One region of the Marinobacter sp. L-13 genome, then DNA from elsewhere that is predicted to be linked to it. Evidence: riboswitches for the same ligand, from Rfam matches in the RefSeq annotation. Region 1 holds a riboswitch; the other holds the start of a gene.
The links. A riboswitch is a leader RNA that binds a small molecule or an ion and turns the genes downstream of it on or off. The one in region 1 is predicted to bind glycine.
Positions count from the first base shown of each region.

Region 2: it holds a riboswitch for glycine, as region 1 does, so the genes downstream of both, AC13DD_RS17895 (D-amino acid dehydrogenase) here and AC13DD_RS08705 (trimeric intracellular cation channel family protein) in region 1, are expected to answer to the same signal.

Region 1 covers NZ_JBSXNQ010000050.1:137,828-145,353, reverse strand. The annotation lists gene gdhA (NADP-specific glutamate dehydrogenase) at 1-475, opposite strand, end outside; gene rnk (nucleoside diphosphate kinase regulator) at 489-875, opposite strand; gene AC13DD_RS08705 (trimeric intracellular cation channel family protein) at 1,194-1,793, opposite strand; glycine riboswitch at 1,834-1,932, opposite strand; glycine riboswitch at 1,933-2,018, opposite strand; gene AC13DD_RS08700 (NADPH-dependent FMN reductase) at 2,241-2,798, shown strand; gene codA (cytosine deaminase) at 2,869-4,098, opposite strand; gene AC13DD_RS08690 (PucR family transcriptional regulator) at 4,132-4,836, opposite strand; gene codB (cytosine permease) at 4,837-6,120, opposite strand; gene AC13DD_RS08680 (acyl-CoA dehydrogenase) at 6,371-7,526, opposite strand, start outside.
Region 2 covers NZ_JBSXNQ010000065.1:60,451-67,976, reverse strand. The annotation lists gene AC13DD_RS17915 (hypothetical protein) at 1-810, shown strand, start outside; gene AC13DD_RS17910 (condensin complex protein MksE) at 803-1,372, shown strand; gene AC13DD_RS17905 (putative bifunctional diguanylate cyclase/phosphodiesterase) at 1,384-3,090, opposite strand; gene AC13DD_RS17900 (DUF3336 domain-containing protein) at 3,215-4,312, opposite strand; glycine riboswitch at 4,418-4,510, shown strand; gene AC13DD_RS17895 (D-amino acid dehydrogenase) at 4,674-5,894, shown strand; gene AC13DD_RS17890 (FGGY-family carbohydrate kinase) at 5,875-7,434, opposite strand; gene AC13DD_RS17885 (glycerol-3-phosphate dehydrogenase/oxidase) at 7,424-7,526, opposite strand, start outside.

The DNA.
Region 1 (7,526 bases):
CAATATGCCGATACAGTTCGGTCATGAAGGATTGGCAAAACCGCATGATCTCATTGTCAGATCGGCCCTTGGGATCAAAGTCGGAACCACCCTTGCCTCCGCCGATCGGCATACCGCTCAGAGAGTTCTTGAAGATCTGCTCGAAACCCAGAAATTTCACCACGCCCAGATTGACGGAAGGATGGAACCGCAAGCCCCCCTTGTAGGGCCCAAGGGCCGAGTTGAGTTCAACGCGAAACCCCCGGTTGATCTGCACGGTACCAGAGTCATCCACCCAGGGGACCCTGAAAATGATTTGCCGCTCTGGTTCGCAAATACGCTCAAGGAGCTTCGCTTCCTTATACTCGGGATGCTTGGCAATCACCGGCGCCAGCGAGTCGAGAACTTCCAGAACGGCCTGATGAAATTCAGGTTCCGCGGGATTTCTCAGGACGACCTGCTCATACAGCTGGTCAAGGGGGGCTTTCTGGTGCATGCATCTTCCTCGTTCAGTTTGCGTGAGTCACATGGATAATTTTCAGACGCAGCTGGTTCTTTCCAGCCAAAGGCCAATCAATACGATCGCCTACCCGAAGACCCAGCAAGGCTGCACCCGCCGGAGCCAGGACGGATACACACTCCTCGCTTCCGTCTCGCGGGGTCGAGTACACGAGTCTCTTCGTGTACTCGGCGTCGTTACTCTCATTTTTAAAATGGACCAGAGAATTCATGGTGACGGTGCCGGAAGGCAGCTTTGCGGCATCAACCAGAGTTGCTCTATCAAGCTCGAGCGCAAGCGCTTCGGCTGTTTCAGTGCCATGTAGCTGTTTCTCCAACATCGCAGATAAACGATCAAAATCCTGTTCTAAGACATAAATAGCTGGACGTTCGGACATACCGACTCCTATAGGCCCGCAAGGCAAGGTTCAGTTGGGGGATGTGTTCAGAGGGTTTCGCCGAATTCGACGAGGGATTCGACGAATTCAGCGAAAGGAATGGCAAATACGGCGAGGCCCGGCAGCCAGAAATGCCGCCGCTGATAAAACGGAATGGATGAAGTAAAAACCGGTTTTCATTTTGAAACTCAGCGACTCTGAAAAAGGAAAAATCTTAGCAAGCTACGTTAGCTCAGTTCACGAGGAAATGAAACGATGAAAAGGTCTGAGGCTAGACCATGCCCACAATTCGAGGGCTTTCTCAAACCCACATCGCGCTCATTCCCAGCGTGTCTGCGAATAGCTGAATACTGGCAACGACAACCCCCAGCGAATGGCCGCCATACGCAGAAGCAGCCCGAGACTGAAAGCGGCCAAAAGAGTGACATTCTCGCCCACCCCTTGGCGAAGCAAGGTCAGGTACAGGAAAGCCACCATCAGTGAAACGCTGGCGTAGAGTTCGTGGCGCAGCACCTGCGGGGTGCGGTTACATAAGATATCCCGGATGATACCGCCAAAGATCCCTGTTGTGATGCCGGCCATGACCACCACCACGGTGTCATAGCCCAGCTTGAGCGCGACATTGCAGCCAATAACCGTAAAAGCCACCAGACCTATGGCATCCAGAACCAGAAACAACTGATGCAGATGCCGCATGAAGCGCGCAATCACGATGGTGACCAGGCCACCGGTAATGGTCATGTAGATATAGCGAGGGTGCTGGGTCCAGGTGACTGGGAAATTACCCAGAAGAATGTCCCGGACAGTTCCGCCACCAAGGGCGGTAAAAAACGCAATTACAGCGACACCAAACAGATCCATGTTCCTCCGCCCGGCGGTGAGGGCTCCCGACATGGCTTCGGCGGTAATGGCAATCATATAGATAGAGGTCAGCACACAGGACTCCTGAGTTTCTGTGGCCTCTCCCCCTGTCCCTGATACCTGAGAGTTTACAGAGCCTGGCTCTGCTTGCCCCTTCGGTGGACTGCGGTGGCAGTCGCTCTCCAGACGGCGTTAGATGATGCTCGCAGTACCTGTGCCTGAGCGTTTATGGGAGTTTGCGCCTTCGGCGGGGCCAACGGCCCACTCTCCTGCGAGACCGGGCATTATAGAGAGATAGGAAGCTAACGTCGAGCGAGGCGGCGGGCTGATAGGCTCAGAATTTTTGACTAATTCTTACTGGTTACTCCGTTATCTTTTTGAAGAGGCGCCCTTTATGCTGCTTTTCCAAGCAGACATTCCTACACGGATTCACTAAGCAGCCATTCCTACACGGATTCACTAAGCAGCCTTCGACGGCTTGTGGCCGCTATCTAAGGACACCCCATGAAACTACAAACCATCATCTGCAGCACGCGCCCCGGCCGAATCGGCCCTTCCATTGCCCACTGGTTCAATTCTCTGGTCAATGACCAGGGAACGTTTTCCAGCGAACTGGTCGATCTAGCTGAGTTCAAGCTTCCGGTTTACGACGAGGCCAACCATCCTCGCATGCAGAAATATGAGCATGAGCACACCAAAGCCTGGTCAGCGAGCGTAAATAAGGCAGATGCCTACGTCTTCGTCATTCCCGAGTACAATTTTTGCCCGCCGCCATCGTTCACGAACGCGTTGAACTACGTATACAACGAGTGGAACTATAAGCCTTGCGGGTTTGTCAGCTACGGCGGTGTTTCCGGTGGACTCCGTTCAGCCCAGGTTGCCAAGCAGCTGGTTACTACGCTGAAAATGATGCCGATGGTGGAAGGAGTAATGGTGCAGATGCCGTGGGAGAAACTGGATGACCAGCGCAACTTCCTCCCTGCCGAGCATCACACCGGCTCTGCCAATGCCATGCTGGACGAAATGGCGAAATGGGCAACGGCCCTGAAGTCGCTACGCTGAACACCAGAGTAGTTGAGCAGATTCCCCGGTTAGCAAACCGGGGAATCTGTAGCTTCTACTTCAACGGGCATCAACCCTGCCGGTTTATCAGAACACGGCCATCACGAATAGACGCGGCAACCGGCAACTGGCCCAACAGCACCTCGTAGGGCGACTGCCCCTGCAGAACAACACAGCGAGCCGGAAGTCCCTCCTCGATGCCGTATTCGTCCAGATCCAATGCTGCAGCACCGTTGTCGGTGATCAGCTCCAGCGACCGATCAATCCAACCCATGCCCAGCATGTGGCAGGCGTGCAGGCCTACGTCCAGGGTACGGAGCATGTTGCCGTTGCCCAGTGGATACCAGGGATCGCGGATGGAATCCTGGCCGAAGGCCACCTTCAGTCCCGCATCCAGCAGTTCCGGAACCCGGGTCAGGCCACGACGTTTCGGATAACCATCGAAGCGGCCCTGCAGGTGCAGGCTTTCGGTGGGCATCGACAGGAAGCGCAGGCCGGATTTCTTCAACAGGCGGAACAGCCGGCTGCAGTAATGGTCGTTGTACGAGCCCATGGCACAGGTATGGCTGGCGGTGACCCGTGAGCCATAATCCAGCTTGAGCGCCTCGGCAGCGAGCACTTCCAGGAATCGGGATTCGGGATCGTCGATCTCGTCGCAATGCACGTCTACGAGAAGGTCGTTTTTGTGGGCCAACGCCACCAGCCATTGAACCGATTCAACGCCGTAATCTCGAGTGAATTCGAAATGGGGAATGCCACCGACCACATCGGCCCCCAGACGAACCGCCTCTTCCATCAGCTCCTTGCCCTGGGGAAATGACCAGAGACCTTCCTGGGGAAAAGCGACAATCTGCAGGTCTACTGTGTCAGCCATACGCTCACGCACTTCCAGCATGGCCTTCAGCCCTGTCAGCTTGGGGTCCGTCACGTCCACGTGGGTGCGGACGTGCTGAATGCCGTTATCGGCAAACAGCTTCAACGTCTGTTCGGCCCGACCGATCACGTCGTCGTGAGTCAGGCTGGCTTTGCGCTCAGACCAACACTCGATACCTTCAAACAAGGTACCACTCTGGTTCCAGCGTGGCTCGCCGGCGGTCATGGCCGCATCCAGGTGGATGTGCGGCTCCACGAAAGGAGGAGCGACCAGATTTCCGCCGGCGTCCAGCTGGTTCTCGGCAACGCTTTCAGTCGCATCCTGCGCCGTGACACTGCTGAATTTTCCATCGGTGATGGTCAGCCGGAATAACCCCTCACGGCCCTGCAACCGAGCATTGGTAATAGCGTTCAGATTTTCACTCATAACATCTCCACACAGATTTTCCGCTGGCTTGAATCATGGCCGCGACAACAGATGGGCCAGCACCAGGGTTTTGAAATATTCATTCGGTTCAGACTCCGGAGGCATCTCCGCGACCAACCGATTCATCCGGTTCCGGATGGTATTTCTATGGCAGCCAAGGGCTTCAGCCATGGCGCACTGGTTTCCACGCTCCTGAAGCCATACCTCCAGGAGATCTCGACTACTGTCCAGCAACCCGGCTTCCACCTCAGGCAGGTACTGCCGGATAAGTCCTTCGAGCTGATGACTGCCGATACCGGCTATCAGCGCCTCCGCCAGCCCGCCTTCCCGGGGCTCTTGCGACCGCTCCGATGCGACAATCGCCCGGGCGATGGTTTCGGTCACATCCACCATTGGCAGCGAGTAAGGCTGCTCAAACAACGGCATGGCCAGCTCATCCGCCAGACGACTTAACATGGCCGGTAGCTGCCCGATGTAGGCATCGCCGGTCAGCACAACCAGCCCCGATATACCGCAGTCCCGACCTTCATAGAGGCACTCGGCCAGATTGGCCGGGCTGCGGTGGCGGCTGATACCGGTGACAAATACCAGCTCGCCACCCCTGACCCAGTTGGTGAAAGACCGGTTCTCCGCCAGATAAGGCCAGCGCACCGTGTTGTCTGCGCCGGAACTCCCACCCCGCAGATGGATGGCCCCAAGGCCAGGGAGCTCCGGAATGTCACGGCACGTCAGGGCCATTTACACCGCTCCCAGAACCTGGGCCCGGCGATCACGAACGGCCTCACTGACCACAAGCACTACACCATAACTGGCCGCGGCAACCAGTACGCCAACAATCGGCGCGATCCATGGCGAGGTATAGGCCGCTGCCGAGCCTATGGCATAGGCCGCCAGCCCGGGAATATTGAACGCGGGCAAGGTCGCCGTTTCGAGTGACGGGTACTCGCGCTTATAGCCAATGAAATAGCTGGCCATGATGACGCCGCCAATGGGCGGAATGAAGGTTCCAAGCAACACCAGGAACGGGATAAGCCACTCATACATACCCAGAACAGCCAGCACTGTGCCGATGGCGGCACCGCCCACCGTCACCAGCTTGCGCCGGCGGGTTCGAATCATATTGCAGCCGGCCACGGCGAAGTTGTATACGGTATTATCCTGCGTTGTCCAAAGATTCAGGAAGAGCATGAGAATACCCAGGGTCGCCAGCCCCTGCGCCACCATGATATCGACGATATCCGCCTGCTGGTAAACCAGAGCACCAAAGGCGCCAATCAGCGTCATCAGTCCATTACCGAGGAAGAACGCCAGTAGGGTCGCAATCACCGCCGTTTTTCCGGATTTGGCAAAACGGGTCCAGTTGGTAGCCTGGGTGCCTCCACTGACGAAAGTGCCGAACACCATGGTAATGGCCGCAGCTACGGTCATTTCGTCTGAGGGGGTAATGGCGAGTAATCCCGAAAATCCACCGGCGTCCGAGGTGGCGATTGTCATACTCACCGCTACCAAAATAATCATCGCCGGCACCGCAAAGCGGGACAGCATTTCCAGCCCCTTGTAGCCAATGAACGCGGTGATACAGAAGCCGAAACCGAACACCACCATCAGCGGCGTGGTCCAGCTCTCGGGCAAGCCCGTCAGCTTGACCAGGAGAATGGCCATGGTCGCCGTGCCCCAGGCGTACCAGCCGATCTGGGTAAAGCCCAGGATGAAGTCGGAGAGTTTGCTACCCAGCTCACCGAAGGTAAAACGGGACATCAGGGCCGTATTCAGCCCCGATTTTGCAGCGATGTAGCCAAGAATGGCGGCGTAGGTACCCAGAAGAAGGTTACCGGCTGCCAGCACCAGCAGCATCGTTGAAAAATCGAATGCAACACCGATACTGCCGCCCGCCCACATGGTGGCGGTGAAAAAGGTGAAGCCAAGCAGAACCAGGCCCATGGACCAGATACTGCGGCGCTGGTCCATGGGCACCGGGCTGAGCGGGTAATCCTGTTCCTGTGGAGTTACTTGTGAGGTCATTGCCTTGTCTCTCTTTGATGAAAACACGAGAGAAAGATGGCAACGTCTGTGCCATGTGGTCCTCACGACCATGATTTGAGAGAGTGGATGACACCTGACCTGTGCACTTTGCACAATCACACCAGGTCGGGATGTCGTCGCATCCCGGGTTCGCCCTGACCTGGTGCAAAAAAGCAGGCCAACGCTCATTTCAGTGCAGGACTGCCCAAAGACCAGACCCTGCAATACCGGCAATCCTGGATGAGAATGATCAAAAGAACGCCTGAATACCGGTCTGGGCTCGACCCAGAATCAGAGCGTGCACATCGTGAGTGCCTTCATAGGTATTCACCACTTCCAGATTCACCAGATGTCGCGCCACCCCGAATTCATCACTGATGCCGTTCCCCCCGAGCATATCCCTGGCCAGGCGGGCAACATCCAGAGCCTTGCCGCAGGAATTGCGCTTCATGATGGAAGTGATCTCGACGGCAGCCGTGCCCTCATCCTTCATCCTACCAAGACGCAGGCAGCCTTGCAGGGCCAGGGTGATATCGGTCTGCATATCTGCCAGCTTTTTCTGGATCAGCTGGTTGGCCGCCAGCGGCCGACCGAACTGCTTACGGTCCAGCACATACTGGCGGGCGGTGTGCCAGCAATCCTCGGCGGCACCCAGAGCACCCCAGGAAATACCGTAGCGGGCGGAGTTCAGGCAGGTGAACGGCCCCTTCAGCCCTCGCACGTCCGGGAAGGCGTTTTCTTCCGGCACAAAGACGCCGTCCATCACGATCTCGCCAGTGATCGAGGCCCGCAGCCCTACCTTGCCGTGAATGGCCGGGGCACTCAGGCCCTCCCAGCCCTTCTCCAGAACAAAGCCGCGAATTGCGCCGTCATCGTCCTTGGCCCAGACCACGAACACGTCAGCGATTGGGCTGTTAGTGATCCACATCTTGCTGCCAGTCAGGCGGTAACCGCCGTCCACCTTGCGGGCGCGGGTCGCCATGTTGCCGGGATCGGAGCCATGGTCTGGTTCGGTCAACCCGAAACACCCGATCCATTCTCCGGAAGCGAGTTTGGGCAGATACTTCTGGCGTGTTTCCTCATTACCGAATTCGTAGATGGGCACCATCACCAGAGATGACTGCACACTCATCATGGACCGGTAACCGGAATCCACCCGCTCCACCTCGCGAGCGATCAGGCCATAACACACGTAATTCAGGCCGCTACCGCCGTATTGCTCGGGAATGGTACATCCCAGCAGGCCTGTCTCGCCCATCTCCCGGAAGATCTCCGGGTCGGTCTGTTCGTTGCGGAAGGCTTCCAGCACCCGGGGCCGGAGCTTACTTTCGGCAAACTGGCGAGCACTCTCGCGCACCATACGCTCGTCTTCGGTCAGTTGCTGGTCCAGCAACAGCGGGTCTTCC
Region 2 (7,526 bases), on a different contig from region 1:
ACCCTGTACGAGCGCCACATCAAGCCGACCCTGGTGTTTTTGAACCCGGATACGCGGCTGCCGGATGGCAGCAACCTGTTCGAAACCCTGGAAGCGATGGTGCGGTTGCTGGAAAATCACGGCGATCACAGCCTGGCAGATCAGTTGTTCCGTTCCTCCATTAGTTTGAACGCCCTGTACAAACCCATTCAGGCGGTGGCCCAGGAGGTGGAGCACTTCCTGCGCAAGACGCGCCAGGGCATGGTCCAGTACAACGCCATGGAGCATTTCTACGGCAAGCTGCAGGAACTCAAGGGGGAAACCGAGACCCTCAGCCTGAAACGAAAATGGCTGGAAGGTGGAGACTTTGCCCGCAGCACCGGCTTCCTGATCGGCCTGCGGGCCCAGCAACGCCCGAAACACTACGCCTTCGGTGAATCGTCCAGCTACTACCAGCTGTTGTTCAGCGAACTGGAGCTGCGCCTGAACGACCTCCGACGCAAGGCTGAAGTGCCGGTTCTGCAGCAAGTGGATGGCAGCGGCCGGCACACCCGGATTGATGTCCAGCGCATCAACCAGCTGTATCAATGGCTGGAGACTCTGGAGCTGCGGCCAACAACCGATCTGGTACGTGAGCTTCACGGGCGCCTGGACGGGTTTATCCCCGGCTATCGCTTCCCGGACCTGCTGGCGGCGTTGAACCGGCTGGTAAACTCGCCCCCCGAGGGCTTGCAGGTGGTGACTACCAATCGCTTCCGAATCCTCGATCAGTCATCCGACAGTGAACAGTTTGTCTACCGAAAGCGTCGCCTGGAGCAACAGAATGTCTGAATTTGAAGAAATCCTCCCGGCCCACAGCGCCGCGATCTACCGGGAATTCCAGGCCGGCCGGGTGATTGTGCGTGATGTGTGGGACAGCAACCGCTCGGAGTTGCGTGCCAATCCGCTCTACAATCTGCTGTATAACCATCTGTCCCACTTCCGGACCTTATACGAGCACCTGGGCAGCGAGCTGGTGTTCAACGAAACCGGCGCGTTTTTCTTCCTCAAGGAAAGCAGTGACGACGAGAATGAAGAGCACGACGAGAACGCCTTCCGCGTGCAGGTGATCCTGCTGCTGATAGGGCGTTATTTCGCACGCAGCGGTCGGGATCTTGAATACCTTGGCCGGCCCGACGCCGGGCTGAACGAGCAAGACCTATTGGCCCTGGCGAGCGATGAGGAATACCAGGAAATCCTGAGGGCCGCACGGTTTGAGAAAGGCCTGCCGGAAGCCCTGGACTACCTCGATAAACGCCACCTCCTGTTTCGAGCCGGTGCAGGCCGCTGTTTCCTGAGTTCCGCCGGGCTGTATTTCCTGCAGGAGTTGGTTCGGGAGTTTGAACAGGGGTAGTGCTTTCCTGGTCAGAAGCTGGCCAGGAATTCTTCAACTTTGTTTGCCGGCATGGGCTTGGCATAGAGGAAACCCTGAGCGAGGTCGCAACCAAGGTCCGTTACCATCTGGGCCTGTTCATCCGTTTCAACACCCTCGACCAGCACGCTGAGGCCCAGACTGTGGCCGACGGTAACCATTGCCTCCATGATGGCCATGTCGGCGCTGTTCTGCATGGCATGTTGAAGAAAGCTCCTGTCGATTTTTATTCCGCAAACCGGGAGCTTTCTGAGATAGACGAGCGAGGAGTGTCCGGTACCGAAGTCATCGATCGAAATGTGCACGCCTGCCTGTTTCAGTTTTTCCAACTGTTTGGTTTGGCTTTCATCGCTGCCGAAAACCTCGTTTTCAGTCAGCTCCACCCCAAGCTGGTGAGGCTGAAGATTGTAACGTTCCACCGTTTCGAGAATATGGCTCGCAAGGTGTGGATTGGTGAGCTGTCGTCCCGAGAGATTGATATCAACCCGCAGGTTTTCCAAAGGGGTTTTCTTCCATGCGCTGAGCTGTTTGCAGGCTGCTTCGATTACCCATTCGCCTATCCGGTTGATGAGGCCAGACTTTTCAGCCACGGGAATGAAAATGGCTGGTGAAACTGCCCGGGATTGACCGTGAAAACAACGAAGAAGCGCCTCGCAGGAGTCGCATGTGCGATCCGCGAGGCTGATCTGGGGCTGGAAAAACAATTCGAGGCCATCGTTATTCAAGGCGTCTCTGAGCAGGTTGGTGATTTCCTGATAACTGACCAGCCTGTCATTGATATCCGGGGTGTAGAAGCACACGCCGTTCTTGCCGGTTTCTTTGGCCTGATACATGGCGGCGTCTGCATTGCCCATCAGCTCAGCCACGGTGGTTCCGTTGTGCGGAAAAAGGCTCACGCCAAAGCTGGCGGTAACCTGGTAGCAGTCGCCTTCCAGATGAACTCTGTGTTCCAGAGCGTCTATCAACCGACAAACAAGTTCATGAATACCTTCAGGGCCTTCGAAATCGAAGATCAGCAAGACAAACTCGTCCCCGCCAAAGCGGCTCAACAGGTCTCCGCCTCGAAGTTCGGCCCTCAAGGTTTCGGCCACCGCTTTCAGGAGACTGTCACCATGATGGTGGCCACGGGTATCGTTGATGATTTTGAAATTGTCCAGATCGATAAAAACGACCGCTAATTCCTGTTGCAGGCGATCAGCCTCATCCAGTCGGCTCGACAACTCGGCTTCCATGAAATGCCGGTTGGGTAATCCGGTCAGGTCGTCAAAACTCGCGCGCCGGTAAAGCTCGTCTCTGGCTTGTTTCTGCTCCTCCAGGCTGATGTCGATGCAGAACATCTCACATTCGCCGCTGTCCTGTTTGATCATTACATGGCTGGAGTAGACGGGGACCAGGTGCCCTTCTTTGTGCTTCAATTCGAGTTCGTCGGAGGGAATGCTGATGTTTTTCTCAAGCCAATTGCGGTGCGCTTCGATCACACCGGTGCGCATGTGATCGGGAATGATCAGGTCTTCCAATAGCTCTCCCAGCGCTTCATCCCGGGAATAGCCATAAATGCGCGCGCTTGCTTCGTTCCAATAAATTACCCGGCGGTGTCTGTCGTATCCCTGAACAGCCACCATGGGCAGACTCTCGATCAGCTCGTAAAACCTGTTTTCACTGTCCTCGGTAGCCGAGCGACTTCCTTGTCCAATATCCATTGCGGGTCAGCATCCTCATGATTAGCGATAAACGTTTCGCGAAGCGATGATGCAATAGAATGAGAATAGTTCGGGATCCCAGGGTTATCTAGTTGGTTTACTGATTGGTAGGGCGGTGCTGTCTCTAGAGCGGCGTTGCAGTCTGCTCTGCGGTTTCCTGCTCCTGCTCCAGCTCTTGCTCCAGCCTGGCGATACAGCGATCGAATGCCCGGCTGATCCTGGTCTGGTCCTTGATCATGTCCAGCCGTGGCCATGTGGCCTGTTCACCGAGATTGATATACATCTCGAGATCTTCAGGGCTCGGGTTGGAGAGGACCTTTCGGTAAAGGGACGCCTTGGGCGGGAAATGGATGTTGATGTCCCCGAGGTATTGCTGACTGGTCATGGCGTAGGCCTGCTCGATGAGTGGCCGTGGTTTCTGCTGGGTGCGGGTGGGGGAGACGGAGATATTCAGTGTTCGGCCACTGTGCTCATAGGCTTCCTTGAAACTGACGCTGCCCAGATTGTGCTGGAGATGCTCCTGAAGTTGGCGTGGATCCATGGCATGGCCGGCCCTCAAGCCTTCCGTGACGCCGAGCCAGCGGAAGGCATTCAGGTGAATCCGTTCCGGATGGTTAAAGAACTCTGCCAGTTCCTTGTCGTTCCGTGTGCAGATGGCACCCGCCACGATGGCACCCATGCTGGAACCGGCCATGACATCCGGCAGCAGATCCTGTCGCCAGAGCGCCCGGGTGACACCGATGTGGTAAATACCAAAGGCCGCACCCCCGCTGAGCATCAGGGCTGGCCGGCCATAGACCCGCTCGGCGTCCTGAAACATTTTCAGTTTTCGGGCGGTTGTCACTTCCGGAATAGGGTGGTCGCAAATGAATTCCATGGACGTCTCGACGGCATCCAGGAATTCACCCACCAACCGATTGGTGCCGCTGCGCGCCACGGTGTAAAGATCGGGATAGGATAATTCGCCCAGGTGACGGTAGAGGCTCTCCTGAAGGATCCGGATCAGTCGCCGCGTGTCGCCATTCTGCCGGCAATGGTCCATGAGGCCCATGTGCTTGCGCATCAGGCTTTCATTCAGCATCCCGGTCTCTTCCTGCTCGCGCCAGTCCAGCAGCCCGTCCATGTCATCGAGCGCGGTAGCGGCCTCGCACCAGTGCTCGTAGTCGTGGGCCTGTTCCAGTTGCTGCTGGAGCTGTTTTCGGGTCTTCAAGGCGTGTTTCATGCTTTTTACCTTAACCCATACGGCCCAAGCTGTGCAGAGGCTGGTTTCCTGGCTCCGGGTTATTTGCTATGTTTAGGCCCGTGGGTTGGGTTTTATTACCAATCAGACATGTCTGCGGGAGAGACTGAATCCCTTGCGATCAGCGCCGAAGGAGCAACTGCCCCGGAAACTCTCAGGCAAAAGGACCGCTGGCATGAATACTTTCCGAAGAGCTGTCGACAATCGCGTCAGTCGGCACACCGAAGGAGCAAACGACCGTTTTCGTTAAAACGGCTCGTGAATCTCTCAGGTCCCGTGACGGAAGGGGTGCTTTCTGCCATTTCGAGCAGGGAGGAAACCCTTGGCGCTCACGGAGATTGGAATGAAGCGAATCGCAGTAATTGGCGGTGGTATCACTGGTATTACCACGGCCTACACCCTTGCCAAGCGCGGGCTTGACGTTACGGTTTACGAGAAGCATCGCTATGCGGCGATGGAAACCTCCTTCGCCAACGGTGGACAGCTCTCTGCTTCCAACGCAGAGGTCTGGAACAACTGGCAGACCGTGATGAAGGGCATAAAGTGGATGTCCCGCCGGGATGCGCCACTGCTGGTCAATCCCAAGCCGTCCTGGCACAAGCTGAGCTGGTTCGCCGAGTTCATTGCCGCTATTCCCCAGTACGAGAAAAACACCACGGAAACCGCTCGCCTGGCTATTGCCGCCCGCGATCACCTGTTTGCCTGGGCGCAGGAAGAAGGCATCGATTTCGATCTGAAGAAGCAGGGTATCCTGCACATCTACCGGGACAAGGCCGGGTTTGACCACGCTGAAAAGGTATCGCGCCTGCTGGCGGCTGGTGGCCTTGAGCGCCGTTCGGTGACCCCGGAGGAAATGAAATCCATCGAGCCGACCCTGGCCGGCAACTATTACGGCGGGTTTTTCACAGAGAGTGACTCCACCGGTGATATTCACAAGTTCACCAATGGACTGGCGGATGCCATCAAGCGGCTGGGCGTTAAAACCTGTTATGGCCACACGGTGACCGAGCTGAGCGCCGATGAGCGTAATGCCTGGGTGACCGCCCACGATGGCACCGAACAGTCCCGGGACACATTTGACGGCGTGGTGATCTGTGCCGGCGTCGGCAGCCGCGGGCTCGCGAAAAAGCTGGGTGACCGGGTGAATATCTATCCGGTTAAGGGGTACTCAATTACCGTGGAGCTGGACGACGAAGCCTCGCAAAAGGCGGCACCAACCGTCAGCTTGCTGGACGATGCTACCAAGATCGTCACCAGTCGCCTGGGCGATGGTCGTTTCCGGGTTGCCGGTACCGCCGAGTTCAGCGGTTACAACCGCGATATCAAGGACGACCGCATCCGCCCGCTCACCCGTTGGGTTGAGCAGTGCTTCCCAGGTGTCTGTACTCGCAAGGTAGTGCCCTGGGCAGGCTTGCGGCCAATGCTGCCGAACATGATGCCAAGGGTTGGGCCAGGTCGCCTGCCGACCGTGTTCTACAACACCGGTCACGGTCACCTGGGCTGGACGCTCTCTGCGATTACCGCTGAGTTGGTCGCTGAGAGCGTTACCGGGGATAGCCGGTAATCTCGCGGATTTTCCGGTACAGGGGTTGAAGCTGAGGGTACATCTTCAGATAAACCTCGGAATACAGCCGCTGGTAAAGAGCCCGGGTTTCTTCGTTGGGATGAAAAACGTCGCCAACCCGGGTCATCTTCGCCACGGCGGTGTCGAAATCCGGATGCAGCCCTAGCCCGACAGCGGCATCAATGGCGGCGCCGAGCCCGGAGGTCTCATAGGTGTGAGGCCTCTCGGCCGGCAGCCCGAGCACATCGGCGGTGAGTTGCATCGCCGCATCGCTCTGTGAGCCACCGCCGGCCACTCGCAATTTCCTGATCTTCACGCCGCTTCGCTTCTCGATTTTTTCCTTTCCTTCCCTGAGCGCGTAGGCCAGACCTTCGAGGATGGCGCGATAAATGTGGGAACGGGTGTGAACGTCCCCGAACCCGATGATCGAGCCTTTCGCTTCCGGCCCCGGCTGGCGCACGCCGGGTGACCAGTAGGGCTGAAGCATCAGGCCCATGGATCCTGGTGGCACTGCCTTGACCAGTTCATCGAACAGCGCTTCCGGCTCGATACCTCGTTCCTCGGCCAGTTTCTGTTCTCTCAGCCCGAACTCCCGCTTGAACCAGCTCACCATCCAGAAACCCCGGTAGATCATGACCTCCGTCGAGTAATGGCCGGGCAACGCAGACGGATAGGGCGGCATCAGCCGGATCGGTTCGACGTAACGCTGGCTGGTGGTGTTGATGGTGGCAGTGGTGCCATAGCTCATACAGCCGATATCGGGTGTCAGCCCGCCGGAGCCGAGAATTTCGCAGGCCTTGTCGGAAGCTGCGGCGATTACTGGGAGGCTTTTTGCCAGGCCCAGGTGCTTGCAGGCTTCGTCGGTCAAATGGCCCAGTGTTTCGCCGGGTGCAACCAGCTCAGGCAGCATGGAAGGCTCGACTGGCATCGTCTGCCATTTGAAATCCCGCCGGCCGGCCCAGCGATGCTTTTTATAGTCGAATGGCAGGTATCCCACCTGGCTGCCGGTCGAGTCCCGGAATTCTCCAGTGAGTCGGTAGTTGAGATAGCCGGACAGCAACAGGAAATGCCGGGTTTTGGCCCAGATCTCGGGTTCATTCTGAGCGATCCAGTTGGCCTGGGTTTTTTCCCGGAACCGGTTGATAGTGTCTGCCAGACGTGCAACTTTGAACAGCCATCCCCAGGGCCCTTTGACGGGGCCTTCTACCCTTGCATGGCGCTGGTCGAGCCAGATGATTGCCGGACGTAGAGGCTGTCCATTTTCATCCAGATTTATGACGGTGCCGCGCTGGGTGGTCACGGTAACGCCGGCAACCTGATCCGGTGTCGCGTCTGTGGAGCTCCAGAGCAATTGGCAGGCTTCCGCGAGCTGCTCCCAGAAGTAGTCCGGGTGCTGCTCGGCCCAGCCGGGCTCTCTCGAAAAATAGGGCTCTATTTCCTGCTTGCCTTTGCCCACCAGATTGCCACTGGTATCGAAGAGCAGCGCCCGAACGCTCTGGGTGCCATTGTCGATGGCCAGGATGAGCGGCTCAGCTGGCATCGGAGGCCTCCTGCGGTGGCAGCGAATAGGCGTTGTGATAGATCGACAGATAGCGGGCCTGTTCCTCCTCCCAACGCTGGTCAGCCCAACCA